One region of the Pseudomonas sp. GW821-FHT09A09 genome, then DNA from elsewhere that is predicted to be linked to it. Evidence: predicted binding sites of a transcription regulator. Region 1 holds the regulator's gene; each other region holds the start of a gene.

Region 1 (7,398 bases):
CGCATCAGCGCTTCCCCAGAAGATCTGAGCGGTAGTCCGCTGCCGGAAAATGAAAAGGCACCGGGCCATCGGGATCGCCGGTCATGAATTGGCGGATGCGCGGGTTATCGGCATTCATGAGTTCTTCTGGCGTGCCCTGCCCCAGCACCTGCCCATCACCGACGACATAGAGGTAGTCGGCGATGCTCGCAGTTTCGGCCAGGTCGTGGGAAACCACGATGCTGGTGATGCCGAGCGCGTCGTTGAGCAGGCGGATCAGACGCACCAACACGCCCATGGCGATCGGGTCCTGGCCCACGAAAGGTTCGTCGTACATGAGGATCTGCGGATCCAGCGCGATGGCACGCGCCAGCGCGACACGGCGCTTCATGCCACCGGACAGCTCGTCAGGCATCAGGTCGATGGCACCGCGAAGGCCCACGGCCTGCAGTTTCAGCAACACAATGTCACGAATCATTTCATCGGACAGCTGGGTATGCACCCGCAGCGGGAAGGCCACGTTTTCGAAAACATCGAGGTCGGTAAACAACGCACCGCTCTGGAACAGCACACCCATGTGCTTGCGCGCGTCGAACAGGTCGCTGCGCGAGAGCGTCGGCAGGTTCTGTCCATTGACCCACACTTCGCCAGCAGTGGGCCGCAATTGCATACCCATCAGACGCAACAGGGTGGTCTTGCCACAGCCTGAAGGCCCCATGATGCCCGTGACCTTGCCGCGGGGAATGCGAATATCGACGTTATTGAAGATGCTGCGCGTCCCGCGCTTGAAGGTAAGTCCCTTCAGCTCGACCGCGTAGGCGTTATCGGCACTCATCTAAACTCCTTGGGATGCAGCCTCTCACTCAGACACCATGTGTGCGACATTCGTTTGCAACGGATGTGCAATAGGTAGCCACATGGGTTGGGTGAACCGAACTGGCGGCGAACTATATCACTGCTGGTACAGCGCCCCCAAGGCCGGAACTGCGCTTGTTCAGATTGGCGACAGGGAAAAACATTGCCGACTGTGTTACCGGGAGCGGAATCTCTGACGCCTTGTGAATAAAGCCTGACGAACTTGCGTGAGGGAATTGATCATTACCGCTATAATCGCCGACTTTTCGTCAGGCTATACGATTTCAGACATGAGCCAATCCAGCGACCTTATTCAATCCGCACAACGCACCATCCGCCTCGAGCTCGAAGCCGTAGACGGCTTGCTGGCCCATATCGACGCGGATTTCGTACGCGCTTGCGAGATGATTCTGGCCAGCAAAGGCCGCGTTGTCGTGGTCGGCATGGGTAAATCCGGGCACATCGGCAACAAGATCGCCGCCACCCTGGCAAGCACCGGGACTACCTCGTTTTTCGTGCACCCGGCAGAAGCCAGCCACGGCGACATGGGCATGATCACCAAGGATGACATCATCCTGGCACTGTCCAACTCCGGCACCACCAACGAAATCGTGACCCTGCTGCCACTGATCAAGCGCCTGGGCATCAAGATGATCAGCATTACCGGTAACCCGGAGTCGACGCTGGCCAAGGCCGCCGAAGTGAACCTCAATGTTCACGTGGCCCACGAAGCCTGCCCGTTGAACCTGGCGCCGACCTCCTCGACCACGGCCGCACTGGTCATGGGCGACGCATTGGCCGTTGCCCTGCTGGAAGCCCGCGGCTTTACCGCTGAAGACTTCGCCTTTTCCCACCCGGGCGGCGCCCTGGGCCGTCGTCTGCTGCTGAAAGTGGAAAATGTCATGCATGCGGGCGATGAATTGCCCCACGTCCAGCGCGGCACGCTACTGAAGGACGCGCTGATGGAAATGACCCGCAAGGGCCTGGGCATGACCGTCATCCTGGAAGCCGATGGCCGCTTGGCCGGGGTATTCACCGACGGCGACCTGCGCCGCACCCTGGATCGCACCATTGATATCCACACCGCAACCATTGATGCCGTCATGACCCCTCACGGCAAGACCGCGCGCCCGGAAATGCTGGCGGCTGAAGCCTTGAAGATCATGGAAGACCACAAGATCGGCGCGCTGGTGGTGGTCAATGACGATGACCGCCCTATCGGTGCCCTGAACATGCACGACTTGTTGCGTGCGGGAGTGATGTAAATGACTGGCGACCTGTTGCAACGCGGTAAAAACATCAAGCTGGCGATCTTCGACGTTGACGGCGTGCTGACCGATGGCCGCCTTTACTTCCTCGAAGACGGCAGCGAATTCAAGACGTTCAACACGCTGGACGGCCAGGGCATCAAGATGCTGATGGCTTCGGGCGTACAAACAGCCATTATCAGCGGCCGCAAGACCCCGGTAGTGGAACGGCGCGCACAAAACCTGGGGATTCCTCACCTGTATCAGGGCCGTGAGGATAAACTGGTGGTTCTGGACGAGCTTCTTGGCCAACTCAACCTAAGCTATGAGCAGGTCGCCTACCTCGGTGACGACCTGCCTGACCTGCCGGTGATTCGCCGGGTAGGCTTGGGCATGGCTGTCGCCAACGCGGCGGCATTTGTTCGCGAACACGCCCATGGCATCACCACGGCCCGTGGCGGCGAAGGTGCCGCACGTGAGTTCTGCGAATTGATACTGCGTGCCCAGGGCAACTTTGAATCCGCCCACGCCGCCTACTTATAGAGCGTTTTATGCTGAGCAAAAAGATTCGCAACTTCCTGCTATTCGGGGTCATCGCCGCGCTATTCCTGGCGGTGGGCTACTGGAATATCAGCCCGGAGCGCTTCCTCGACAAGCCTGTCGCGCAGGTTGACGACGGCGCTATCGACTATTACGCCATCAATGCCAAAAGCGTGCAGTTCCTGCCAGATGGCAAGGTGCAGTACGAGATGACATCGGACAAGGTCGAGCACTTGAAGGCCACTGAAGTGACCCTGCTCACCAATCCGGACATGAACATCTACCGCGGCACCGAGTTTCCGTGGCACGTCACCAGCAAGCGTGGCGAGGTCAACCCGGACGGCACCCAGGTGGAACTGATCGACTCGGTGCGCGTTGCGCGCACCGACGACAAGAACCGCGACACCGTGATTACCAGCAGTCGCATGACCGTATTCCCGCAGAAGCAATATGCGCAGACCGAGCAAGACGTTAGAATCGACGGCGCTGGCGGTGTATCGACTGGCAAGGGAATGAAAGCGTATTTGAAAGAAAGCAGGATACACCTGCTATCGAACGTAAGAGGACAGTATGAGGCTCGTTAAAACTCTCCCTATTTTGCTCGGTCTGGGCGCAGCACTGGGAAGCGTGAGCGCCTGGGCTCTGCCGAACGATAGCCAGCAACCGATCCACATCCAGGCTGACGATGCGCAGCTGGATGACAAGCAAGGTGTCGCGACCTACACCGGTGGCGTGATCATTACCCAGGGGTCGATGAAAATCACCGGGAATACCGTGACACTGACCCGCACCAAGGCGGGCGACATCGACGTCGTGACGTCGGTGGGCAACCTGGCCTATTTCGAGCAGAAGCAGGCGCCTGCCGATACCGCTCCGATGAAGGGCTACGGCAAGACCATCCAGTATCACGCCCAGCAGAACCGCATTGTCCTGATTGACCAGGCCAAGGTTGTCAGCACCGACGGCAACACCACGGAAGGTGAAAAAATCACCTATGACACTGTGAAACAGGTCGCCAACGCCGGTCGCGCCAATGGCAACAAGGTCACCGCACCTCGTCCGCGTATCGACATGGTTATCCAGCCGAAGAAGAAGGCCGAGTAATGGCAACCCTGAAAGCCCAGCATCTGGCCAAGGCCTACAAAAGCCGTCAGGTCGTGCGCGACGTCAGCCTGTCGATCGACAGCGGCCAGATCGTCGGCCTGCTCGGCCCCAACGGTGCCGGCAAGACCACCTGTTTTTACATGATTGTCGGCCTGGTCCAGGCGGATCAGGGTCGCGTTCTGATCGACGACCTGGATGTCAGCCACCAGCCGATGCACGGTCGTGCTCGTGCCGGTATCGGCTATCTACCCCAGGAAGCGTCGATCTTCCGCAAATTGTCGGTTTCGGACAACATCATGGCGATCCTTGAGACCCGCAAGGAGCTCGACCGCGATGGCCGCCGCAAGGAACTGGAAAGCCTGCTGCAGGAATTCCACATCAACCATATCCGTGACAACCTGGGCATGAGCTTGTCCGGTGGTGAGCGTCGTCGCGTGGAAATTGCCCGAGCATTGGCCACCGCACCGAAGTTCATCCTGCTGGACGAACCCTTTGCTGGCGTCGACCCGATTTCGGTGGGCGACATCAAGCAGATCATCCACCACCTCAAGGCCAAGGGCATCGGTGTACTGATCACTGACCACAACGTTCGTGAAACCCTCGATATCTGTGAAACCGCTTATATCGTCAACGATGGCCAGCTGATCGCCGAAGGCGATTCCGCCACCATCCTGGCCAACGAACTGGTCAAGGAAGTGTACCTGGGTCACGAGTTCCGCCTGTAAACACCGTGGTGTCAGGCCGTTTGCCGAGACGCGCGGGAGTCAATAGAAACCTCCGGCTTTTTATTGTTACCGCGCTCTAGGCAAAGCCCCCGATATCAGGCATATAATTTGCTTATGTTTGGCGCTCACGCGCCCTGTCGTGGATGGCGCATTGCGCCGGCGAATAAGGTGTTAAGCCCCTGCCATGAAACCATCGCTAGTCCTGAGAATGGGCCAGCAGCTGACGATGACACCGCAGCTGCAACAGGCCATCCGCCTGCTCCAATTGTCCACACTGGACCTGCAACAGGAAATCCAGGAGGCCCTGGAGTCCAATCCGATGCTCGAACGCCAGGAAGAAGGCGACGACTTCGATAATGCAGACCCGCTGGCCGACAACATCGAGCAAAAACCCAATTCCGACGTGCAGGAACCCTCCTATCAGGAAACCGCCCCGACGGTGGACAACCTGGAGGACGGCGAATGGAACGAACGCATTCCCAACGAACTTCCCGTGGACACGGCCTGGGAAGACGTCTACCAGACCAGCGCCAGTAGCCTGCCGAGCAATGATGATGACGAGTGGGATTTCACCACCCGAACGTCCGCCGGCGAGAGCCTGCAGAGCCATCTGCTGTGGCAACTGAACCTGGCGCCGATGTCCGACACCGATCGCCTGATCGCCGTGACCCTGATCGACTGCATCAATAACCAGGGTTATCTAGACGAGACGCTTGAAGAGATTCTTGAAGCCTTCGATCCGGAACTGGACATTGAACTGGACGAAATCGAAGCCGTCCTGCACCGCATCCAGCAATTCGAGCCAGCAGGCATCGGCGCCCGCACCCTCAGCGAGTGCCTGTTGCTGCAACTGCGCCAGCTTCCGGCCAAGACACCCTGGCTCGCCGAAGCCCAACGCCTGGTCAATGACTACATCGACCTGCTGGGCAGCCGCGACTATAGCCAGCTGATGCGTCGTATGAAGCTCAAGGAAGACGACCTGCGCCAGGTCATCGAGCTGGTGCAGAGCCTCAACCCGCGCCCAGGTTCGCAAATCGAGTCCAGCGAAGCCGAATACGTCGTCCCTGATGTGATTGTGCGCAAGGACAACGAGCGCTGGCTGGTGGAGCTCAACCAGGAATCGGTGCCACGCCTGCGCGTCAACCCGCAGTACGCCGGTTTTGTACGCCGCGCCGACACCAGCGCCGACAACACCTTCATGCGCAACCAGTTGCAGGAAGCACGCTGGTTCATCAAGAGCCTGCAAAGCCGCAACGAAACCCTGATGAAGGTTGCCACCCAGATCGTCGAGCACCAGCGCGGCTTCCTGGAATACGGTGACGAGGCGATGAAGCCCCTCGTGCTGCACGATATTGCAGAAGCGGTGGGCATGCATGAATCGACGATTTCCCGGGTGACCACGCAGAAATTCATGCATACCCCACGGGGTATTTATGAGCTGAAATACTTTTTCTCCAGCCACGTCAGCACCTCCGAAGGCGGTGAATGCTCGTCCACGGCGATTCGCGCGATCATCAAAAAACTGGTTGCCGCGGAAAATCAGAAAAAGCCATTGAGTGACAGTAAGATCGCTGGTTTACTGGAGGCACAAGGCATTCAGGTCGCCCGTCGAACCGTCGCCAAGTACCGCGAATCCCTTGGGATCGCGCCTTCCAGCGAGCGTAAGCGTTTGATGTGACGGGCGGGCCACAGCGTTCCAGTGGCAGGCACCCCGGCCTGCCGCTTTATGCACTGGCAACGAAGGAGAAGCTGTATGCAAGTCAACATCAGTGGACACCAGCTGGAAGTCACCAAACCCCTGCGTGAATACACCGAGAGCAAGCTGAACAAGCTGGCAGGGCATTTTGACAAGATCACCAACGTGCAGGTCATCATGGAGGTCGATAAGCTCAAGCAGAAAATCGAGGCCACCCTGCACGTACCGAATGCAAAGCTCGTCGCCAATGCGGAGCATGAAGACATGTACGCGGCGATCGACTCGCTCTACGACAAGCTGGACCGCCAACTCATAAAGCATAAGGAAAAGAATCTGCACCTGATGCAAGGTACAGGTCGTTAACTCTCCCCCCATGATCCGACTTGAAACCATCCTGACCCCCGGCCGTTCCCTCGTGAACGTGCCGGGCGGCAGTAAAAAGCGCGCCCTCGAACAAATTGCCAACCTGATCGGCCGCGAAGTGCCCGAGCTGGATACGCAAGCTGTGTATGAGGCGCTTATCGCCCGTGAAAAACTCGGTTCTACCGGTTTTGGCAACGGCATCGCCATTCCCCACTGCCGCCTGCAAGGCTGTGAATCCCCGGTGAGCGCCCTGCTCCACCTGGATGCCCCCATCGATTTCGACGCCATCGACGGCGCTCCGGTCGACCTGCTGTTTGTCCTGCTGGTCCCGCAAGCCGCCACCGATGCGCACCTGGAACTGCTTCGGCAGATCGCCAGCATGCTCGACCGCAAGGAAGTACGCGACAAACTGCGCAGCGCCAGCAGCAACGAGGCGCTCTATCAGGTTGTCCTGGATGAACAGAACGGGCAGTAATCATGCGTTTGATCATCGTCAGCGGCCGCTCCGGCTCGGGTAAAAGTACCGCCCTCAATGTTCTTGAGGACAACGGCTTCTATTGCATCGACAACCTGCCGGCCGGCCTGCTGCCGGAATTGGCGGAACGCGCGCTGATCCACACCGAACTGGCCCAGCCGCTGGTTGCCGTTTCGATCGATGCTCGCAACCTGCCCAGCCACCTTGAGCGCTTCCCACTATTGCTCGAAGAAGTGCGGGCCAAGCATATTCATTGTGATGTGCTGTACCTGGACGCCGACGAAGAGACCCTGCTCAAGCGTTTTTCCGAGACCCGCCGACGTCACCCCCTCAGCAGCCCCCATCGTTCCCTGGCAGAAGCCATCGAGGATGAAACCAAGCTGCTGGGCCCGATCATTGACCTTGCCGACCTCA
Region 2 (7,398 bases), on a different contig from region 1:
GAAGACATCGGCATTGCCAAGCCGGATGCGCGGTTGTTTCAAGAGGCGTTGCAACGTGGCGGCGTGGACGCGGGCCAGGCGGTGCACATTGGCGACCATCCTGGGGATGACATTGCCGGCGCACAGCAGGCGGGTTTGCGGGCGGTGTGGTTTAACCCGACAGGTAAGGTATGGGATGCAGACAAGCGCCCGGATGCAGAGATCCGCAGCTTGAACGAGCTGCCGCCACTGCTCCAGAGCTGGAAATAATCACCCTGTAGGAGCCGGCTTGCCGGCGATAGCGGTGGGCCAGACAGCACAGGGCCAGCTGATAGACCGCCATCGCTGGCAAGCCAGCTCCTACAGGTGATGTGCCCGTCTCAAATAACAGGCATGAAAAAGCCCGCAGCGACGGCGGGCTTTTTCCTACAAGCAGGTGGCTGACCTCAGATAGGTCGGCTGCCGTACTTGTTATCCGGCTTCTTCGGTGGATCTGCCACCACGTTGGCCTCGACTTCCTGCACTTTGCCGCCTTTAGCGAGGAATTCTTCCATCGCACGGGCCAGCGCATCGCGCTCTTTGTTCTTGGCTTCAACGCTCGGCAGTTCGTCTACCGACACAGCGGCCTTGGCTTTGCCTTTGGCGGCTGGAACAGGTGCATCATCGCCACCGTCGTCGTCAGCAACGTCTTCCGCCGCCGCTTCAAGACCTTCTTCGGTGTCGTCTTCGTCACCTACTTCGAGTTCGTCGTTTTCCAGATCATCGTCGCTCATGTTCTACCTCATGACTTGCGAAAAGCAGATTAGTTATAGCCCAGCTTCACCATCTGTCGAAGGCTGCCGGAAAAAAATCAACATCCACTGGGTTTCCAGTGGCTTATGCCTCTTCACCGTGCAAGGTGGCGAGGACTTTACGAGCACCGCCATGATCACGGTGCTCGCCCAGATAAACACCTTGCCAGGTCCCCATCGCCAAGCGGCCGGCCTTGACCGGCAAACTCAGCTGGCAGCCCAGGAGACTGGCCTTGAAGTGCGCCGGCAGGTCATCCGGACCTTCGTCGTTGTGTTCGAACCCGGCACGGCCTTGCGGCACCAGCGAATTGAAATAACGTTCGAAGTCACGGCGAACCGCCGGGTCGGCATTCTCGTTGACGGTCAACGATGCCGAGGTGTGCTGCAGCCACAGGTGCAAAAGCCCCACACGACAGGCCTTCAATTCAGGCAAGCCGGCCAGCAACTCATCGGTCACCAGGTGAAAGCCCCGGGGCTTTGCCCGCAGGGTAATCAGGGTCTGTTGCCACATACAGTTCTCCGCCCATCGGCGCGCATTCTAGCGCGCTCTGGGAAAAAACAAAGTGTCGAATACGCCTACATGCCTGTAAGACATTCGCATGCTGAAAAGTGCCGTGTGCATCCCATCACAAACTCGATGCAAAAACCGTTACAGCGCTCCATGACTGACAAACACCAGACAAAAAAATGCCCGGCAAGCCGGGCATCTTTTTTTCGCGTACTTACAAGTTGTAGCCGCGTTCGTTGTGTTGCGCCAGGTCGAGGCCAACCGCCTCTTCCTCTTCGGTAACCCGCAGGCCCATCACAGCATCCAGCACCTTGAGGATGATGAAGGTCACGATGGCCGTGTAGATCACGGTGAAGCCGACGCCTTTGCACTGGATCCAGACTTGCGCCGCGATGTCAGTGGTAGCCGCGTTGAAGCCACCCAGCGAAGGGGCTGCGAACACGCCGGTCAGGATCGCGCCGAGGATACCGCCGATACCGTGCACGCCGAAGGCGTCCAGGGAGTCGTCGTAGCCCAGTTTGCGTTTCAGGGTAGTGGCGCAGAAGAAGCACACCACGCCAGCTGCCAGGCCGATCACCAGGGCGCCCATCGGGCCCACGGTACCAGCGGCCGGAGTAATTGCTACCAGGCCAGCCACGACACCCGAGGCGATGCCCAGTGCGCTTGGCTTACCGTGGGTGACCCACTCGGCGAACATCCAGCCCAGGGCCGCAGCAGCGGTCGCGATCTGGGTAACCAGCATCGCCATGCCGGCGGTGCCGTTGGCCGCCGCAGCGGAACCGGCGTTGAAACCGAACCAGCCCACCCACAGCATGGCCGCGCCCACCAGGGTGTAACCCAGGTTGTGCGGTGCCATTGGCGTGGTCGGGAAACCTTTGCGCTTGCCCAGTACCAGGCACGCCACCAGGCCAGCCACACCGGCGTTGATGTGCACCACGGTGCCGCCCGCGAAGTCCAGCACGCCCCAGTCGCCCAGCAACGAACCCGGACCGCCCCATACCATGTGGGCAATCGGCGCGTAGACCAGGGTGAACCAGACGCCCATGAAGATCAGCATCGCGGAGAACTTCATGCGCTCGGCGAATGCACCGACGATCAGTGCAGGGGTGATGATGGCGAAGGTCATCTGGAAGGTGACGAACACCGCCTCAGGGAACAGCGCCGCAGGGCCGGTGATGCTCGCCGGGGTGACGCCCGACAGGAACAACTTGGACAGGCCGCCCACGAAGGAATTGAAGTTGACAACGCCCGCTTCCATACCGGTGGTATCGAACGCCATGCTGTAGCCGTAGACAAACCACAGGATGGTGATCAGACCGGTGATGGCGAAGCACTGCATCATCACGGAAAGAATGTTTTTGGAGCGAACCATGCCGCCGTAGAACAGCGCCAGGCCCGGAATGGTCATGAACAGTACCAGCGCGGTGGATGTGAGCATCCACGCCGTGTCGCCGGAATTGAGGACTGGAGCAGGGGCTGGGTCCGCCGCCAATGCCAGGGCCGGCATTACGAGGGACAACAGGGCTCCTAGCCCTGCGAATTTACGCAGAGTCATATTGTTTTCTCCTGGGGCGTTGGGGTTTGGCGGCTTAGATTGCGTCGGTATCGGTTTCGCCGGTACGGATGCGAATAGCCTGTTCCAGATTGACCACGAAGATCTTGCCGTCACCGATCTTGCCGGTGTTGGCGGCCTTGGTTATCGCTTCGATAACCCGGTCAAGATCCTTGTCGTCAATGGCGACATCAATCTTCACCTTCGGCAGGAAATCGACCACGTATTCCGCGCCGCGATACAGCTCGGTGTGACCCTTCTGCCGACCGAAGCCTTTGACCTCAGTAACGGTAATGCCCTGCACGCCGATCTCGGACAACGACTCGCGTACATCGTCCAACTTGAACGGCTTGATGATGGCAGTGACTAGCTTCATGAAAACTCTCTCCCGAATTGGTGGACTTGCCCCAGGAAAACAAACCCGTCTCAAGTCTAAGCGCAGTGCCTGGCTTTGTAACGCGTCGTCGCCTCGGCATTTGCCTTTGCGACGCCAGCGAACCACTGGTGACGAAACCTGTACCCCTGATCCGTCGGCGCACTGCATTCGTCACAGCGACTGCATCAGTGCATGGGTCATGATCGTCTAAGCAGAAACCTTGCCAGCTCCGTAAAAATCACTGAAATCAGTCCTTTGCCCACTTATGCCCACCTGCCGGGCTTTTTGGCGGCGGCAATGCGCACAAAAACAGTGCGCCACTGCCCGCCCCATTGCGCGAAAAGCGTGCGCCCCAGGCCGTGAAAAAGACTATAGACGGTGCGTGGTACACTGCCGGCCAACAGTTTTCCGGAATATTTCCCATGCTCGCGCCCAAAGACCTCCTCGACGCCCTGAGCGGCCACGCCTCTCGCCTGTTCAGCGGCGACACCCCGCTGCCCCGCAACGAAATCGAAAGCCAGTTCAAGGCGCTGCTGCAAAGTGGCTTCAGCAAACTCGACCTGGTGAGCCGGGAAGAGTTTGATAGCCAGATGGTGGTCCTGGCCCGCACGCGTGCGCGGCTGGAGAGCCTGGAGGCGAAGGTGGCAGAGCTGGAAGCACGGCTGACACCGCCGTCTGAATAACGCCACCCCCTGTAGGAGCTGGCTTGCCAGCGATCGCATCACCTCGGTACAACTGAAATACCGAGTCGTCTGCATCGCAGGCAAGCCAGCTCCCACATAAAGCGCCGTGGGTTGCTCTGGATACGTTCTGTAAAACCTCCCCCGCCTCGCTCTTCCCCACCTCGTCTACCCTTGAAAAACCGCAGGAAGCGGCCCTCCATTCAAGGAACGAGCATGTCCCTCGCCATCGTCCACAGCCGCGCCCAGGTTGGCGTAGAAGCCCCTGCCGTCACCGTCGAAGTGCACATGGCCAACGGCTTGCCGTCCCTGACCCTGGTCGGCCTGCCCGAAACCGCCGTCAAGGAAAGCAAGGACCGCGTACGCAGTGCCATCCTCAACAGCGCGCTGCAATACCCCGCCCGTCGCATCACCCTCAACCTCGCGCCCGCCGACCTGCCCAAGGACGGCGGGCGTTTTGATTTGGCGATTGCCTTGGGAATCCTCGCGGCCAGCGTGCAGGTGCCGTCGTTGATGCTCGATAACGTGGAATGCCTGGGGGAGTTGGCGTTGTCGGGTGAGGTGCGTGCCGTGAAGGGGGTGTTGCCGGCCGCGCTGGCGGCACGCAAGGCCGGGCGCACCGTGATAGTGCCCCGGGCGAATGCCGAGGAGGCGTGCCTGGCGTCGGGGTTGACGGTGATCGCCGTCGACCACCTGCTGCAGGTGGTGGCGCACCTGAATGGGCACGTACCGATCGAGCCGTACAAGTCCGACGGCCTGCTGTACCTGAACAAGCCTTACCCGGACCTGAGCGAGGTGCAAGGGCAGCTTGCGGCAAAGCGCGCGCTGCTGATCGCGGCGGCGGGCGCACATAACCTGCTGTTGAGCGGGCCGCCCGGTACGGGCAAGACCTTGCTCGCCAGCCGCCTGCCGGGGTTGCTGCCGCCGCTGAGTGAACAGGAAGCCCTGGAAGTCGCGGCGATTCAGTCCGTCGTCAGCTTGGCGCCCTTGAGCCATTGGCCCCACCGGCCGTTTCGCCAGCCGCACCATTCAGCGTCCGGCCCGGCATTGGTCGGGGGCGGGTCAAAGCCACAACCAGGAGAAATCACCCTGGCCCATCACGGCGTGCTGTTCCTGGATGAACTGCCGGAGTTTGATCGCAAAGTGCTGGAGGTGCTGCGCGAGCCGTTGGAGTCGGGTCACATCGTGATTTCTCGCGCCCGCGACCGGGTGAGTTTCCCGGCACGCTTCCAACTGGTGGCAGCCATGAACCCCTGCCCTTGCGGCTATCTGGGCGAACCCAGCGGGCGCTGCCGCTGCACGCCGGAACAGATACAGCGCTACCGCAACAAGCTCTCGGGGCCGCTGCTGGACCGCATCGATTTGCACCTCACGGTCGCCCGGGAAACCACGGCGCTCAACCCGACCCAACAGGCTGGCGACAACACCGCGACCGCCTCAGCGCAGGTGGCCGAGGCTCGGGAGCGTCAACAACGGCGACAAGGGTGCGCGAATGCCTTCCTCGACCTGCCGGGGCTGAAGGAGCATTGCCAATTGGTGAAGACCGACGAAAGCTGGCTGGAGAACGCGTGCGAGCGGCTGACCTTATCGCTGCGCGCAGCTCACAGACTGCTGAAAGTAGCACGCACCCTGGCCGACCTTGAGCAGGCAGACGCAATTGCACGCCATCACCTGCAAGAGGCCCTGCAATATCGGCCGGCAGCCATCACCTAAGCCCAACACCGCCCCTGTAGGAGCCGGCTTGCCGGCGATAGCTACTTCAAGGTTTGCGCCAGGCCTGAGGGCCTTATCGCCGGCAAGCCGGCCCCTACAGAGGGCGGGGTGTCAGCGGAAGCGGTCGACCTCTTGGCGCAAGCCCGCCGCCAGGGTTTCCAGTTCCTTGGCGGTGATCGCCAGGTTCGACACCACTTCACGTTGCTCGCTGTTGGCCAGCGCAATGCTTTGCAGGTTGCTGCTGAGCACGTTCGCGGTGCTGCTCTGTTCCTGGGTCGCGGTGGTGATCGCCGCAAATTGCTGGCCAGCCGAGCGGCTTTGCTCGTCGATGCGTGCCAGGGCCGAAGCCACGTCCGCGTTGCGCGACAGCCCTTCCTGCATCAACACATTACCGCGCTCCATAGTGCTGATGGCGTTGCCGGTTTCCTGCTGGATACTCTGGATCATCCCGGAGATTTCATCGGTAGCCTCACGGGTGCGCGACGCTAGGTTACGCACTTCATCGGCAACCACGGCAAAACCACGGCCTTGCTCGCCAGCCCGTGCAGCTTCGATGGCGGCGTTGAGCGCCAGCAGGTTGGTCTGCTCGGCAATCGAGGTGATCACCCCCACAATCCCGCCGATTTCCTGGGAGCGCTGGCCCAAGGTGTTGATCACCGTGGCCGTGCTGTTCAGTGCTGTGGCGATATGTTCCAGGGACGACGAGGCTTCTTGCATCGAGGTGCGGCCGATGCGGGTTTGCTGGGCATTTTCCTGGGCCAGACGTTCGGTGTTGCCCATGTTGTCGGCAATGTTCAGCGAGGTGGCACTGAACTCTTCCACTGCGCCGGCCATGCTGGTGATCTCGCCGGATTGCTGTTCCATGCCTTCATAAGCACCACCGGACAACCCCGACAAGGCCTGTGCCCGGCTATTGACCTCTTCCGCCGCCTTGCGGATATGCGAAACCATGGTCGACAAGGCTTCACCCATCTGGTTGAAGCTGCGCGCCAACTGGCCGATTTCATCATGGCTGGCCACGTTCAAACGGGCGCTCAAATCACCGGCGCCGAGGGCTTCGGCCTGGCGCACCAAGTCACTCAATGGCTGCAGTTTGCTGCGCAGCAGCCAGACCGCCGCGCCGACCGCCAACAGCATCGCCAGCACGCTGCCGATCACCAGGCGAATACCCACCGCCCAGGTGACTGCGCGGATCTCGGACTTCGGCATGCTTGCCACCACCGACCACGGGCCGCCTTCGAACGGTACCGAGACGCTGTAGAAGTCTTCGCTCTTGTCGCTCCAGAAGCGGCCTTCACCGGGCTTTTTCGCCAGGTCGAGCATCACCGGGATCGCTTGATCCAGTGCCTGCACACCCGCCGGTGGCACCAGCCAGTGTTTCTGCTCGTCCAACAGCGCCAGCGAGCCGGTCTGGCCGATACGGAAGCGCTTGAGGTTGTCGAACTGGGCCTTCTGCTCGTCGGTGTAGTCAAAGCCGATGAACAACACGGCGATGACCTTGCCACTGGCGTCACGCACCGGGGTGTACTGGGTCATGTAGGAGCGGTCGAACAGCACGGCCCGGCCCACATAGTTCTGTCCGGTCAGCAGGCGCTGGTACGCCGGGTGTTGGTGGTCGAGCACGGTGCCGATGGCCCGGTTGCCGTCCTGCTTGGTCAGCGAGGTGCTGATGCGGATGAAGTCTTCGCCGCTGCGCACGAATACCGTGGCCACGCCGCCGGACATCTGCTTGAACTCGTCCACTTCATCAAAGTTGTTGTTCAGCACATCCTCGCCCAGGTACAGGCTTGGGGTTTGCA
Region 3 (7,398 bases), on a different contig from region 1:
AGCGCCCGGGCGTCTGGGTGGTCGCCAGATAATCTTCTACAGTGAACTCAAGAAAGCCCTGAGTGACGCCGATAAGTAGATCAGGCAAGGTGACGTTATCTGCGCGGGCCGTGGCCCCTGTGCCCATGGCAAGCAATGCCAGCGACGCGCAGAGCAGGCTACGGAGTCGTTGGGGAGCAAGGCGTCGGGAAACTGTCGTTTTAAGGTTCATGACCAATAAAAAGCAAAGCTCGTGCCGTTTAATGTTGGGTGCGCGTCGTACCCCTTAAGTTTTAGCGTAGGAGTCTGGGCATGGCAGGTGTAATGGATTCAGTAAACCAGCGCACACAGCTGGTAGGGCAGAATCGCCTGGAGTTGTTGCTTTTTCGCCTGGACGGCAAGCAGCTATATGGCATCAACGTGTTCAAGGTGCGGGAAGTGCTGCAATGTCCCAAGCTGACGATCATGCCCAAGTCCAGCCCGGTGGTGTGTGGCGTTGCCAACATCCGGGGTGCGACGATCCCGATTCTTGACCTGGCCATGGCCACCGGTTCTTCCGGTTTGCAAGACCGTGAAAGCCCGTTTGTGATCATCACCGAGTACAACACCAAGACCCAGGGCTTCCTGGTGCGCTCGGTGGAGCGCATCGTCAACATGAACTGGGAAGAGATCCATCCGCCGCCCAAGGGCACCGGCCGCGATCACTACCTCACGGCGGTGACGCGGGTCGATAACCAGTTGGTGGAAATCATCGACGTGGAGAAGATCCTCGCCGAAGTGGCGCCGACCTCGGAAAACATCTCGGTCGGTGTGGTTGATGCCGAAACCGCGCACAAGGCGGTATCGCTGCGGGTATTGACCGTGGATGACTCCTCCGTGGCGCGCAAGCAGGTCACCCGTTGCCTGCAAACCGTCGGTGTGGAAGTGGTCGCGCTCAACGACGGCCGCCAGGCGCTGGATTACCTGCGCAAGCTGGTGGATGAGGGCAAGAAGCCGGAAGAAGAATTCCTGATGATGATTTCCGACATCGAGATGCCGGAAATGGACGGCTACACCCTCACGGCCGAGATACGCAACGATCCACGCATGCAAAAACTACATATCATCCTGCATACTTCGTTGTCCGGTGTATTCAATCAGGCGATGGTCAAGAAGGTCGGTGCCGATGACTTCCTGGCCAAATTTCGTCCTGATGACCTGGCATCCCGGGTAGTCGACCGGATCAAGGCAGCAGATCACGGCTAGGGGGATTTCCCCTGGCGGTCACACGATTTAAGAGGCGGTATCATTGTCTACGGGTAATTTGGATTTCGAACAATTCCGGGTCTTCCTGGAAAAAGCCTGTGGCATATTGCTCGGTGAAAACAAGCAGTACCTGGTATCCAGCCGTCTCAACAAACTGATGGAACAGCAGGGTATCAAGTCCCTGGGCGAGTTGGTCCAGCGCATCCAGGGCCAGCCGCGCAGTGGCCTCAAGGAAATGGTGGTCGATGCCATGACCACCAACGAAACCCTGTGGTTTCGGGATACCTACCCCTTTGAGGTGCTCAAGAGCAAAGTGCTGCCCGAAGCCATCAAGGCCAGCCCGGGTCAGCGCCTGCGCATCTGGTCGGCGGCGTGTTCTTCGGGGCAGGAGCCGTACTCGATCTCGATGTCCATCGACGAGTTCGAACGAACCAACATGGGCCAATTGAAGGCAGGTGCGCAAATCGTTGCCACCGACCTGTCCGGCACCATGCTCACCAACTGCAAGACCGGCGAGTACGACAGCCTGGCCCTGGGCCGTGGTTTGTCCCAGGAGCGCCTGCAGCGTTACTTTGACCCGAAAGGGGCAGGGCGCTGGGCGGTCAAGGCGCCGATCAAGAACCGGGTGGAGTTCCGCTCGTTCAACCTGCTCGACAGCTACGCCAGCCTGGGCAAGTTCGACATGGTGTTCTGCCGCAACGTGCTGATCTACTTCTCGGCCGAAGTGAAGAAAGACATCCTGTTGCGCATCCACGGCACGCTCAAGCGGGGCGGCTATCTGTTCCTCGGCGCTTCCGAAGCGCTGAACGGTTTGCCGGATCATTACCAGATGGTGCAGTGCAGCCCGGGGATCATCTACCAGGCCAAGTAATACCCAAACACTGTGGGAGCCAGGCTTTTGTAGGCGCTGGCTTGCCAGCGATAGCATCACCTCGGTCTAACTGAAAAACCGAGGTGCCTGCATCGCCGGCAAGCCGGCTCCTACAAGAGTCGGCTCCCATTTTTTTTGCGGCAATCCTTCCCCGAGCGGCAAACCCCCATTGCCGCTTTACTGGCGCCACGCGGAAACCGGTTGCCGCTTTTCTGGCATTGCCACCGGCAAACCCCTCGCAAACCCTTGAGTTACGGCCTTTTCGTTAATTGGCATGCGCCTTGCTATAACCCAGTTACGAAAAGCAGGTCAGCCTAAAGGTTTCCGCCATGAGCATCAGCTTCGATAAAGCGCTCGGTATCCACGAACAAGCCCTGGGCTTCCGCGCCCAGCGTGCCGAAGTCCTGGCCAACAACATTGCCAACGCCGACACCCCGAACTACAAGGCTCGGGATCTGGACTTCTCCGCCGTGCTCGCTGCACAGCAGGACAAGACCAAGAACGGCACCTTCGCCTTGAACATGACCAATAGCCGTCATATCGAAGCGCAAGGCCTGGGCAATGGTGACGAGTCGCTGCTGTATCGCACGCCGATGCAGCCGTCGATCGACCAGAACACCGTCGACGCCCAGCTGGAGCAATCGGCCTACGCCGAGAACTCGGTGAACTTCCAGGCCAGCTTTACCCTGCTCAACAGTAAATTCAAAGGGCTGATGTCAGCCCTGCGTGGAGAGTAAGCCATGTCCCTAGCCAGTGTTTTCAATATTGCCGGCAGTGGCATGAGCGCGCAGACCACGCGTTTGAACACCGTCGCCAGTAACATCGCCAACGCCGAGACCGTGTCTTCGAGCATTGACCAGACCTACCGCGCCCGTCACCCGGTGTTCGCCACCATGTTCCAGGGCGGCCAGAGCGGTGGCAGCGATTCGCTGTTCCAGAACCAGGATGCCGCCGGCCAAGGCGTGCAGGTGCTCGGCGTCGTTGAAGACCAGAGCAACCTGGAAGCCCGCTACGAGCCGAACCACCCGGCAGCGAACGAAAAAGGCTACGTGTACTACCCGAACGTCAACGTGGTCGAGGAGATGGCAGACATGATCTCCGCCAGCCGCTCGTTCCAGACCAACGCGGAAATGATGAACACCGCCAAAACCATGATGCAGAAGGTCCTGACCCTGGGTCAGTGATAAGGGGCGCCAAATAATGGCCATTGTTGATACCACTTCTACCAATACGGCGGTTCAGGACCTTTTCAACTCGAAGGTCAAGACCGCGACGGACAACAGCAGCGTCGGTGACGCTTCCAAGGCGGCGACGGGCAACCAGTCGCTGGGCAAGGACGCATTCCTGCAACTGCTGGTGACCCAGCTCAAAAACCAGAACCCGCTGTCGCCTCAGGACAACGGCGCGTTCGTGGCGCAACTGGCGCAGTTCAGCAGCCTGGAAGGGATCAACACCCTGAACGACTCGGTGAATGCGATCTCCAGCAACTTCAGCTCGTCGCAAGCGCTGCAAGCGTCGTCGCTGGTGGGGCGTTCGATCATCACCCAGACCGACAAGGCCATGGTTGATACCAGCAAGAGCATGACCGGTTCGGTAGCGGTGACGGCGGCGACGGGCAACGTCTCCGTGAAGATCACCGACAAAGACGGCAACGTGGTGCGCACCATCGACATGGGTGCCCAAAGCGCCGGCGATGCGAGCTTTATCTGGGATGGCAAGAACGACAAGGGCGAAGTCGCCCCTGCCGGTACCTACACCTTTGCCGCCACCACGAAGAACGACAAGGGCGACTCGGTTGCCCTGGCCACTTCGCTGCCGGCAACCGTTACCAGCGTGACGCTGAGCAAGACCGGCGGCGAAATGCTGTTGAACCTTGCAGGCGGCATGGGCAGCGTCAAGCTGTCGCAAATTCAGACTATCGGTACATAGAGCCGGCTAAATACGGCAGAAGGAGAGAAACATGTCTTTTAACATCGGCCTGAGCGGCCTCTATGCGGCCAACAAACAACTGGACGTGACCGGCAACAACATCGCCAACGTCGCGACCACTGGCTTCAAGTCGTCCCGTGCGGAATTCGCGGACATCTACGCGGCGTCCAAGCTGGGCACCGGCCAGAACAGCATCGGCAACGGTGTGAACCTGGCGGCTGTGTCCCAGCAGTTCACCCAAGGTGACGTGAACAACAGCGGCGGCATCCTGGACATGGCGATCCAGGGCGGTGGCTTCTTCGTGCAGAAGGCCAGCGACGGCTCGCTGGAATACACCCGCAGCGGTGCCTTCCGTGCCGACAAAGACGGCTACATCACCAACAACACCGGCACCTCGCGCCTGCAAGGCTACGCGGCGGACGCCGATGGCAAGATCATCAAGGGCGGCCTGACTGACCTGCAACTGAACCTGTCGAACCTGCCGCCGAAGGCGTCCACCAAGGTGGACTCCACCAGTAACCTGAACTCTTCAGAAGCGGTGATCAACCAGACGACCAAGCCGTTTGACCCAAGTGACACCAGTACCTTTACCACTCAATACAGCACCACCTTGTACGACAACCAAGGTAACGCTCACCCGATGGTGCAGTACCTGGTCAAGACCGACAGCAACGTCTGGAAATCCTACACGCTGATCGATGGCCGTAACCCGGACGGCACACTGCCAACGGGCACAGGCGCAGGCACTGCGCCACCTGCTGCGACGACGCTGACGTTTGATGGTTCCGGCAAGCTCACCACTGTTGCTGGGGCAGGTGTGACCGGCAATACCCTGACCATCACCGGCTGGGTGCCGGGTACCGTGACCAATGGTGTGTGGAAGGCAAACGGTGCGACTGCCAACCCTACCGGCATCGCAATCAACATGGGCAACATCACCCAATACAACTCGGCCACCTACCGCAACCCGCCGACCACCGACGGTTATGCGACTGGCCAGATCACCGGCCTGAAAATCGACGGCAGCGGCGTACTGTTCGCCACGTTCAGCAACCAGCAGAGCAAGGCCATCGGCCAGATCTCCCTGGCCAGCTTCAACAACGAACAAGGCCTGCAGCCAGCCGGTGGCACCACCTGGAGAGAGACTTTCGCTTCGGGCCAGCCGGGTTACGACACCCCGCAAGCCGGCACCCTGGGTTCGATCGTGGCCAACTCCCTGGAGAACTCCAACGTCAACCTGACCAACGAGCTGGTGGACCTGATCAAGGCCCAGAGCAACTACCAGGCGAACGCCAAGACCATCTCCACCCAGAGCACCATCATGCAGACCATCATTCAGATGACCTGATGCGTTAACGCTCCACAAAAAGCCCCTCACACGAGGGGCTTTTTTGTGGGCGCATTCCGGTAACCCAACACAACCCTGCGCGACGCAACGCGACCCCATGTAGGAGCCGGCTTGCCGGCGATGGCGGGGTACCAGGAAAAGGATATGCCGACAGGAAGGTCGCTATCGCCGGCAAGCCGGCTCCTACAAGGGTTGGCGGTGTATCAGGCGACGGATGGTTCGACAAAGGCCCGGTCAATGGTGGGAGCTGGCTTGCCTGCGATAGCTATGTGGCTGATACACCGCTATCGCCGGCAAGCCAGTTCCCACAGGTGATTGCATGTCCAAACAGAGGCCCGTGCCACGCCCATAAAAGAAAACCCCCGGCAAGCCCGGAGGCTTGGCGGGGGTTCTCGGGTAGGCGCCTTTGCGCGCCTACCGGCTCAGCTTACTGGCAAGCTTCGCAATCCGGCTCGTCGATCGCGCAGGCTTTTGGCACTGGCGCCGGACCGGCGGGAGCGGCGAGAACCGAGTCGTCACCGTGGTTGCCGCCGCTGGAAACAGCGTTCAGCTTACCGGTGTTGATGGTCGACTTCTCGGTGCTGGTCGCAGCCAGGGCACGGAGGTAGTAAGTGGTTTTCAGGCCACGGTACCACGCCATGCGGTAGGTCACGTCCAGCTTCTTGCCCGAAGCGCCGGCGATGTACAGGTTCAGGGACTGAGCCTGGTCGATCCACTTCTGACGACGGCTGGCGGCGTCAACGATCCACTTGGTGTCCACTTCGAAGGCGGTCGCGTAGAGCTCTTTGAGTTCTTGCGGGATGCGCTCGATCTGCTGCACGGAACCGTCGTAGTACTTCAGGTCGTTGATCATGACCGAGTCCCACAGGCCGCGGGCTTTCAGGTCGCGGACCAGGTACGGGTTGATCACGGTGAATTCGCCCGACAGGTTCGATTTCACATACAGGTTCTGGTAGGTCGGTTCGATCGACTGCGACACGCCAGTGATGTTGGCGATGGTGGCGGTCGGTGCGATGGCCATGATGTTGGAGTTACGAATACCTTTCTGCACACGGGCACGTACCGGCGCCCAGTCCAGGGATTCGTTCAGGTCAACGTCGATGTACTTCTGGCCACGGGCTTCGATCAGGATCTGTTGCGAATCCAGCGGCAGGATGCCTTTGGACCACAGCGAACCCTGGAACGTCTCGTAGGCGCCGCGCTCGTCGGCCAGGTCGCAGGAAGCCTGGATCGCGTAGTAGCTGACCGCTTCCATGGACTTGTCGGCGAACTCGACCGCAGCATCCGAACCGTAAGGAATGTGCTGCAGGTACAGCGCGTCCTGGAAGCCCATGATGCCCAAGCCAACCGGACGGTGCTTGAAGTTGGAGTTCTGCGCCTGTGGCACCGAGTAGTAGTTGATGTCGATCACGTTATCGAGCATGCGAACGGCGGTGTTGACGGTGCGCTCCAGCTTGGCGGTGTCCAGCTTGCCGTTGACGATGTGGTTCGGCAGGTTGATCGAGCCCAGGTTGCAAACGGCGATCTCGTCCTTGTTGGTGTTCAAGGTGATCTCGGTGCACAGGTTCGAGCTGTGGACCACGCCCACGTGCTGCTGCGGGCTGCGCAGGTTGCACGGGTCTTTGAAGGTCAGCCATGGGTGGCCGGTTTCAAACAGCATGGACAGCATTTTGCGCCACAGGTCTTTGGCCTGGATGGTCTTGAACAGCTTGACCTTGCCTGGGTACTCGGTGAGGGCTTCGTAGTACTCGTAGCGCTCTTCGAAGGCTTTACCGGTCAGGTCGTGCAGGTCCGGCACTTCGGAGGGCGAGAACAGGGTCCACTTGCCGTCATCGAAGACACGCTTCATGAACAGGTCAGGGATCCAGTTGGCGGTGTTCATGTCGTGGGTACGACGACGGTCATCACCGGTGTTCTTGCGCAGCTCGATGAACTCTTCGATGTCCATGTGCCAGGTTTCCAGGTAGGCACACACAGCGCCTTTGCGCTTGCCACCCTGGTTCACGGCGACGGCGGTGTCGTTCAC
Region 4 (7,398 bases), on a different contig from region 1:
CGGCCCGGAGCCGGCCGACTTTGCGCGGTGTGTCGTTGATCAACAGGATTCGCAACATAGTCGTGCTCCTGTCAGCGCAAGGCTTGGCGGCTGGCGTGGTCGGCCATGGCGTGCAGGCGGAAGCTGCGCGCGTAGGCGGCGGGGTTGCTGCCGTCCCAGACCTTGCCGTCGATCAGTTGGCTGCTGCGCATGTCCTGGGGGTTGCTTGAAACGCCCACCGCGCTGGCGGCCTGACGGTACAGGTCCAGTTGCTGGACATGGCGGGCGACGCCCAGGTAGTCCGGGTCTTCGCGCAACAGACCCCAGCGGCGGAACTGGGTCATGAACCACATGCCGTCCGACAGGTAGGGCAGGTTGACCTCTCCACTCGCAAAAAAACGCAAGGCGTGAGGGTCTTGCCACTGGTTGCCCAGCCCATCGTCATAGTTGCCCAGCAGTCGGGGTTCGATGCAGTCGAGCGGGGCATCCAGGTAGTCGCGGGCGCTGAGCAGTTGTGCGGTAGAGCGACGGTTTTCCTGGCTTTCTTCAATAAAACGGCTGGCTTCAAGAATGGCCATCACCAGCACCCGCGCCGTGTTGGGGTATTGCTCGACGAACGCCTGGGTACAGCCGAGTACCTTTTCCGGATGGTCGGGCCAGATCGCCTGGGTGGTCGCCAGGGTGAAGCCCTGTTGTTGCTTGACTGCGCTGGCACACCAGGGCTCACCGACACAAAAACCGTCGATGCGCCCGGCCTGCAGGTGCGCGACCATCTGCGGCGGCGGGACCACCACACTGTCCACGTCCTGCAACGGGTGGATGCCCTGGCTCGCCAGCCAGTAATACAGCCACATGGCGTGGGTACCCGTGGGAAATGTCTGGGCGAAGGTCAGTTTTGTTCGGCTTTGGTGCACGTGGCGATCCAGTGCCTCGGGAGTGGTCACGCCTTGCTGTTGCAAACCGTGGGACAGGTTGATGCTCTGGCCGTTTTGATTGAGCCCCATCAGCACCGCCATCTCGGTGGGCGCTACACCGCCGATACCCAGGTGTACGGCGTAGATCAGCCCGTACAGGCTATGGGCGGCGTCCAGCTCACCGCTGACCAGTTTGTCGCGCAGGTTGGCCCAGGAGGACTGGCGCTTGAGGTTCAGTGTCAGCCCGTAGGGTTGGGCGAAACCCTGGGTGGCGGCGACCACCAGCGATGCGCAATCGGTCAGCGCCATGAAACCCAGGTCCAGGCTGCTCTTTTCCGGGGCGTCACTGCCGTTGACCCACGCCAGTGGATTATTCACCGGGCTGTTGCCGACCGAATCGTTCATCAACACCTACCTTTTCTCTCAAAAAAAAGCGTCGTTCCCTCGGATGGCGCTATGAGCCATTGAAGGGTAACGACGCCTTTGTCCGTAGGCCTGCTCCGACGGTGGCGCAGGCCCTGATGCCAAGTGTGTAGCAAGGCACATGCCACGCAATGTCATCAGCTTTTCATCAAGATTGAGCGCCGCTTGCCTTTCAGTATGGCCGCTTCTCTACGCCGGACCGCTGAGGTAAACCCACTTTGCACGCTGATTCCGCCGCAACGTTGACCTGTCACTGGCTATGCCGGTGTGTGTTGTGTGCTGTGTTGCTGCTCGGTTGCGCGGCGGCCTGGGGCGAGGTCTATCAGGCGCAGGATGCAAGCCTGGGCAGCGTACTCAACGCGTTGTCCGGGCCTCTTGGGGTTGCGGTTGTGGTCAGCCGGCAGGTGGATCGCAAGCGCGTCAGTGGATCGTTCGATTTTGCTGCGCCCGAGCAGGTGTTGGAGGCGCTGGCCAGGCAGGAGGGGCTGATCTGGCACCGTGACCGACAAGCGCTGTACCTCTACGAGGCCGCCGAAATCAGACGTTCGGCGGTCGTGCTCCGGCATATATCCGTCGGCAGGCTACGCAGCCTCATGCAAGGGACAGGGCTGGAAGAGTCCCGCTTCCCTCTGCGTGAGAGCGGGCAGCGCATGTTCTATGTGTCCGGGCCGCCGAGCTATGTCGACCGCGTGCTGCGGTTGGCGCAATTGATGGATCGCCAGCCTGCAAAGGTGCCCGAGCAGGCGTTTGGGGTGGTGGCAGTGCTCCATCACTTTGTGGCGGACCGTAAGTCCGGGGCCAGTGCAGATGAACCTACGGTGCCGGGGATGAACTCCATGATCGAGACCTTGCTGGTGCGTAACCGCAAGCACCTTTTGGCCGACAAGGGGTTCGCCGTCATTGCCTATCCCGACATCAACAGTTTGCTGGTCAGGGGTACACCGGCGCAGGTCAAGTTGATCAAGCAATGGGTGGCGGAGTTGGACGTACCCCAGCAGGCGAACGAGCCAGCGCCCCCCTGAATTCGTTCGATGTATTGGCGGGCAAATGAATGAGCAGTGGTGAGCCTTGGCGTGGGTGGAGAATTTTCTTACTGGGTACTTCCGAAAATCGACGGGTAAATCGGCTTTGTCCTGGCGTGGGTTGCGGAACAGGTTTTTATAGTCATGGCGTTGATTGGGCAGCCAGTAGTGGCAATGAGGGTTTCAATGTCGAAAGTCGAATACAGAGGTGTGCATGGCCGTCGCAAGTGATGGAGTGTCGACGTCCCTCGTGTTTGATCGCTGGACCTTGCACGGCGATGGGCGGTTGACGGGAGTGGGCGCGGATATTCAGTTGCCTCCCAAGGAGGGCCAGGTTCTGCGTCTATTATTGGGCTCCGGTGGCGCGCTGATGACCAAGGACCGTTTGCTGGAGCAGGCGTGGCCTCGGGGCGAAGTGGCCGAGGAGTCGCTGACGCGGTGCATTTACGCGTTGCGCAAGCACTTGAAGACCGACAAGGGGTTTATCAAGACGATCTACGGCCGGGGTTATCGCTTTACCTGCCCGGTGCAGGCTGAAAAGCGGGGTGTGTGTTCCGCCTGTGGTCAAGCCAGCAATGGCTAGTACCTGGAGCAAAAGCCTGTTGCTGGTGGCGTGCCTGGGCGGCAATCAAGCGCTGGCCAACTGCTGGAACGAGGCTGCCAGCCGCTATGACCTTGAGCCCGAGCTGCTACAGGCCATCGCTGCCGTGGAGTCGGGTTATCGCACGCAAGCGGTAAACCACGCCAACCGCAACGGCACGCGTGACATCGGCTTGATGCAGATCAACAGCATTCACTTGCCGCGCCTGCTCAAGCAGGGCATTACCGAGGAGCGCTTGTTGAGCGAGCCTTGCCTGTCGGTGGAGGTGGGCGCTTCGATTCTTGCCGAGTTCGTCCAGCGTTTCGGCTACAACTGGACGGCGGTGGGTTCCTACAATGTGGGCGCAGGCCCGGGGCCGCAGCGTGAGGCCTTGCGCATGCGCTATGCGCAGAAAATCTGGGCGCGTTATGAGGCACTGGTCGCGCAGCGTTATTGATGATTGGACGGCATGCCTCGCGTGTACACGGCCACCCCGGCTATAATCGCCGCCACCTTTTGCCGCCACCCGAGTCTAGCCCGCCCATGTATACCCTGGCCCGCCAGCTGTTGTTCAAACTCTCCCCGGAAACCTCCCACGATCTGTCCCTGGACCTGATCGGCGCCGGTGGCCGACTGGGGCTCAATGGCCTGGTATGCAAGGCGCCGGCAAAAATGCCGGTGTCGGTGATGGGGCTGGACTTCCCCAACCCGGTCGGCCTGGCTGCCGGCCTGGACAAGAACGGCGCGGCCATCGACGGCTTCGCACAGTTGGGTTTCGGTTTTGTCGAAATCGGCACCGTGACCCCACGGCCACAACCGGGCAACCCCAAGCCACGCATCTTCCGCTTGCCGGAAGCCGAGGCGATCATCAACCGCATGGGCTTCAACAACCTGGGGGTTGATCACCTGCTGTCCCGGGTGCAGGCGGCGAAGTACACCGGCATTCTCGGGATCAATATCGGCAAGAACTTCGACACCCCGGTTGAACGTGCGGTGGATGACTACCTGATCTGCCTGGACAAGGTCTACGCCCATGCCAGCTACGTCACCGTCAACGTCAGCTCGCCGAATACCCCGGGCCTGCGCAGCCTGCAGTTTGGTGATTCCCTCAAGCAACTGCTCGAAGCCCTGCGCCAGCGCCAGGAAGACCTGGCCGTGCGCCACGGCAAGCGCGTGCCGTTGGCGATCAAGATTGCTCCGGACATGAGCGATGAAGAAACCGTGCTGGTCGCCCAGGCCCTGGTGGATTCGGGCATGGACGCAGTGATCGCCACCAACACCACCCTCAGCCGTGTTGGCGTCGAAGGGCTCGCCCATGGTGACGAGGCGGGCGGTCTGTCGGGCGCGCCGGTGCGTGACAAGAGTACCCATATCGTCAAGGTGCTGGCGGCCGAACTGGCAGGGCGCCTGCCGATCATCGCCGTGGGTGGCATCACCGAAGGCAAGCATGCAGCCGAGAAAATCGCGGCCGGTGCCAGCCTGGTGCAGTTGTACTCGGGCTTTATCTACAAGGGCCCGGAACTGATTCGCCAGTCGGTGGATGCGATCGCTGCACTGCGCTGACACTTTTATTGCAGGAGCAGGCTTGTGTGGGAGCTGGCTTGCCTGCGATGGCATCACTGCGGTGTGACTGACACACCGAGGTGGCTGCATCGCGGGCAAGCCCGGCTCCCACACACGCCCGCTCCCACCCTGAGTCCGAGTACGTCGGGTAGTTTTTTCCAGCCAATAAAAAGGGCTCCATAAAGGAGCCCCCTGGGCCGAAGCCCGCCGCCCGGATGGGGCGTGCATGGTAAGTCGTTACAAATCCAAAGGTGGTGTGTCGGAATTAAGTGCCCTGATTAGCCGACGGCGTGAAGTTCGTTGAGTCTGTGGATGCCCGCAGTGCCAGTCATACCGTCCCAGTTGTCGCCGCGTCCTTCTCGCCAGCCGTTGATCCAGGCTTGGCGTACCGACGGTAGAGTAAATGGGCAAAGCTCACGGGATTTTCCATGAACGCCATATTGATATCCGCGTAAAAATGCTCTTTCCAACGGATCACGCTTAAGTCTTCTCATAGGGTGTTTCCCTCACTTGTTGACTGTCTAGATATCCTTCGGCCTCGTCCGAGGCCGGGCAGAGTTTTTCTGCCGTTGGTGGGCTCGCTGCCGGCGTGGCGAGCCAATGTGTCGGCGTCGTTACGGCGCCAACCTGTGTTGAGTTCTAACCAATAGGTCACATGGATTCAATGACCGTTTTGTCATAAGCACGTAACGATAACGATGCTATAGCCATAAGCTGGGCTGGCTTTTCGCCCCATTTGTCTGGCAAAGCCAGCTATGATGCACCCTGCATAGAGGATGGGTTTAATCCTTTAGTGAGAATGCCCGCTCGTTGCAGTCGGTTATTATTCGACGAAGGGTCGGAATATTTCTTTTTGTTGCAACTATTTATTTATCTGCCCCGGCAATCACGGCCAAAAGGCCCGGCAGCCGGGGTGGGACGGTACATTCGTGCCACGCGAGCGCTCTTCAAGAAAAGTGCTTGATTGAAAACCGAACCGGCGATGCGTCGCCCGTTCATTTATTGCTGAAAAGCCTGGAATGCCCCATGTCGGACCGTTTTGAACTCTTCCTCACCTGCCCCAAGGGCCTCGAAGGCCTGCTGATCGAGGAAGCCGTCGGGCTTGGCCTTGAGGAAGCCCGCGAGCACACCTCGGCCGTGCGCGGCATGGCCGACATGGAAACCGCCTACCGCCTGTGCCTCTGGTCACGCCTGGCCAACCGCGTGTTGCTGGTCCTCAAGCGCTTCCCGATGAAGGATGCCGAAGACCTCTACCACGGCGTGCTGGATATCGAATGGGCCGACCACATGGTCCCTGACGGCACCCTCGCGGTGGAATTCAGCGGCCACGGTTCGGGCATCGACAACACCCACTTCGGCGCCTTGAAGGTCAAGGACGCCATCGTCGACAAGCTGCGCACGCCGACCGGTGAGCGCCCGTCCATCGACAAGATCAACCCGGACCTGCGCATCCACCTGCGCCTGGACCGTGGCGAAGCCATCCTCTCCCTCGACCTGTCCGGGCACAGCCTGCACCAGCGCGGCTATCGCCTGCAGCAGGGCGCGGCCCCGCTGAAGGAAAACCTGGCCGCCGCGATCCTGATCCGTGCCGGCTGGCCGCGCATTGCTGCTGAAGGCGGCGCGCTGAGCGACCCGATGTGCGGCGTGGGCACCTTCCTGGTCGAAGGCGCGATGATCGCCGCCGACATGGCGCCCAACCTGAATCGTGAACTGTGGGGCTTCACCACCTGGCTGGGCCACGTCCCTGCGTTGTGGAAGAAGCTGCACGCCGAGGCCACCGAACGTGCCGCCATCGGCATGAACAAGCCGCCGCTGTGGATCCGTGGCTACGAAGCCGACCCGCGCCTGATCCAGCCCGCGCGCAACAACATCGAACGTGCCGGCCTGAGCCACTGGATCAAGGTGTACCAGGGCGAAGTCGGCACTTTTGAGCCGCGCCCGGACCAGAACCAGAAAGGCCTGGTCATCTGCAACCCGCCGTACGGCGAGCGCCTGGGTGACGAAGCCAGCCTGTTGTACCTCTACCAGAACCTCGGCGAGCGTCTGCGCCAGGCGTGCATGGGCTGGGAAGCCGCGGTGTTCACCGGCGCGCCGGACCTGGGCAAGCGCATGGGCATCCGCAGCCACAAGCAGTATTCGTTCTGGAACGGCGCGTTGCCGTGCAAGCTGCTGCTGATCAAGGTCAACCCGGATCAGTTCGTCACTGGCGAGCGCCGTACCCCGGAGCAGCGTCAGGCTGAGCGTGAGCAAGCCGCTTATGATCAAACCCCGGCCGCGCCGCAAGAGCGCCAATACAACAAGAACGGCAACCCGATCAAACCCGCACCGGCACCTGTGGTCGAGCAAGCGCGGCTGAGCGAGGGCGGGCAGATGTTCGCCAACCGCCTGCAGAAGAACCTCAAGTTGCTGGGCAAGTGGGCCAAGCGTGAAGGCGTGGATTGCTACCGTGTGTACGACGCCGATATGCCGGAATACTCCATGGCCATCGACCTGTACCACGATTGGGTCCACGTGCAGGAATATGCGGCGCCGAAGTCCATCGACCCGGAAAAAGCCTCCGCACGCATGTTCGATGCCCTGGCCGCCATTCCCCAGGCGCTGAACATCGACAAGAGCCGTGTGGTGGTCAAGCGCCGCGAGCGTCAGAGCGGCACCAAGCAGTACGAGCGCCAGAGCGCCCAAGGCAAGTTCACCGAAGTCAGCGAAGGCGGCGTGAAGCTGCTGGTCAACCTCACCGACTACCTGGACACCGGCCTGTTCCTCGACCACCGCCCGATGCGCCTGCGCATCCAGAAAGAAGCGGCCGGTAAGCGCTTCCTCAACCTGTACTGCTACACCGCGACCGCCAGTGTGCACGCAGCCAAGGGCGGCGCACGCAGCACCACCAGCGTCGACCTGTCCAAGACCTACCTGGACT

What was found. The regulator sigma-54, encoded in region 1, starts transcription at its own class of promoters, with help from an activator protein. The targets are predictions, from matches to a motif close to ANTGGCATNNANNTTGCTNT.
Region 2: the regulator sigma-54 is predicted to act here: its motif matches at 3,415-3,434, upstream of glnK (P-II family nitrogen regulator).
Region 3: the regulator sigma-54 is predicted to act here: its motif matches at 2,364-2,383, upstream of flgB (flagellar basal body rod protein FlgB).
Region 4: the regulator sigma-54 is predicted to act here: its motif matches at 1,426-1,445, upstream of AC07OV_RS15270 (CmpA/NrtA family ABC transporter substrate-binding protein).

The regions. Positions count from the first base shown of each region.
Region 1 is NZ_JBWKPU010000011.1:75,392-82,789, forward strand. Features, by position in the region: gene mlaE (lipid asymmetry maintenance ABC transporter permease subunit MlaE) at 1-5, opposite strand, end outside; gene AC07OV_RS12010 (ATP-binding cassette domain-containing protein) at 5-814, opposite strand; gene AC07OV_RS12015 (KpsF/GutQ family sugar-phosphate isomerase) at 1,125-2,099, shown strand; gene AC07OV_RS12020 (KdsC family phosphatase) at 2,100-2,624, shown strand; gene lptC (LPS export ABC transporter periplasmic protein LptC) at 2,633-3,205, shown strand; gene lptA (lipopolysaccharide transport periplasmic protein LptA) at 3,192-3,725, shown strand; gene lptB (LPS export ABC transporter ATP-binding protein) at 3,725-4,450, shown strand; gene AC07OV_RS12040 (RNA polymerase factor sigma-54) at 4,635-6,128, shown strand; gene hpf (ribosome hibernation-promoting factor, HPF/YfiA family) at 6,204-6,509, shown strand; gene ptsN (PTS IIA-like nitrogen regulatory protein PtsN) at 6,520-6,984, shown strand; gene rapZ (RNase adapter RapZ) at 6,987-7,398, shown strand, end outside.
Region 2 is NZ_JBWKPU010000014.1:82,644-90,041, forward strand. Features, by position in the region: gene AC07OV_RS14690 (HAD family hydrolase) at 1-249, shown strand, start outside; gene sutA (dormancy-specific transcriptional regulator SutA) at 426-752, opposite strand; gene AC07OV_RS14700 (secondary thiamine-phosphate synthase enzyme YjbQ) at 856-1,281, opposite strand; gene AC07OV_RS14705 (ammonium transporter) at 1,493-2,833, opposite strand; gene glnK (P-II family nitrogen regulator) at 2,868-3,206, opposite strand; gene AC07OV_RS14715 (accessory factor UbiK family protein) at 3,629-3,889, shown strand; gene AC07OV_RS14720 (YifB family Mg chelatase-like AAA ATPase) at 4,103-5,599, shown strand; gene AC07OV_RS14725 (methyl-accepting chemotaxis protein) at 5,711-7,398, opposite strand, start outside.
Region 3 is NZ_JBWKPU010000038.1:15,402-22,799, reverse strand. Features, by position in the region: gene flgA (flagellar basal body P-ring formation chaperone FlgA) at 1-211, opposite strand, end outside; gene AC07OV_RS25600 (chemotaxis protein CheV) at 292-1,224, shown strand; gene cheR (protein-glutamate O-methyltransferase CheR) at 1,268-2,095, shown strand; gene flgB (flagellar basal body rod protein FlgB) at 2,425-2,832, shown strand; gene flgC (flagellar basal body rod protein FlgC) at 2,836-3,279, shown strand; gene flgD (flagellar hook assembly protein FlgD) at 3,296-4,024, shown strand; gene flgE (flagellar hook protein FlgE) at 4,056-5,372, shown strand; gene AC07OV_RS25570 (ribonucleoside-diphosphate reductase subunit alpha) at 5,800-7,398, opposite strand, start outside.
Region 4 is NZ_JBWKPU010000015.1:32,635-40,032, forward strand. Features, by position in the region: gene AC07OV_RS15265 (ANTAR domain-containing response regulator) at 1-58, opposite strand, end outside; gene AC07OV_RS15270 (CmpA/NrtA family ABC transporter substrate-binding protein) at 72-1,298, opposite strand; gene AC07OV_RS15275 (secretin N-terminal domain-containing protein) at 1,598-2,338, shown strand; gene AC07OV_RS15280 (winged helix-turn-helix domain-containing protein) at 2,553-2,921, shown strand; gene AC07OV_RS15285 (transglycosylase SLT domain-containing protein) at 2,914-3,375, shown strand; gene AC07OV_RS15290 (quinone-dependent dihydroorotate dehydrogenase) at 3,462-4,481, shown strand; gene rmf (ribosome modulation factor) at 4,760-4,975, opposite strand; gene rlmKL (bifunctional 23S rRNA (guanine(2069)-N(7))-methyltransferase RlmK/23S rRNA (guanine(2445)-N(2))-methyltransferase RlmL) at 5,508-7,398, shown strand, end outside.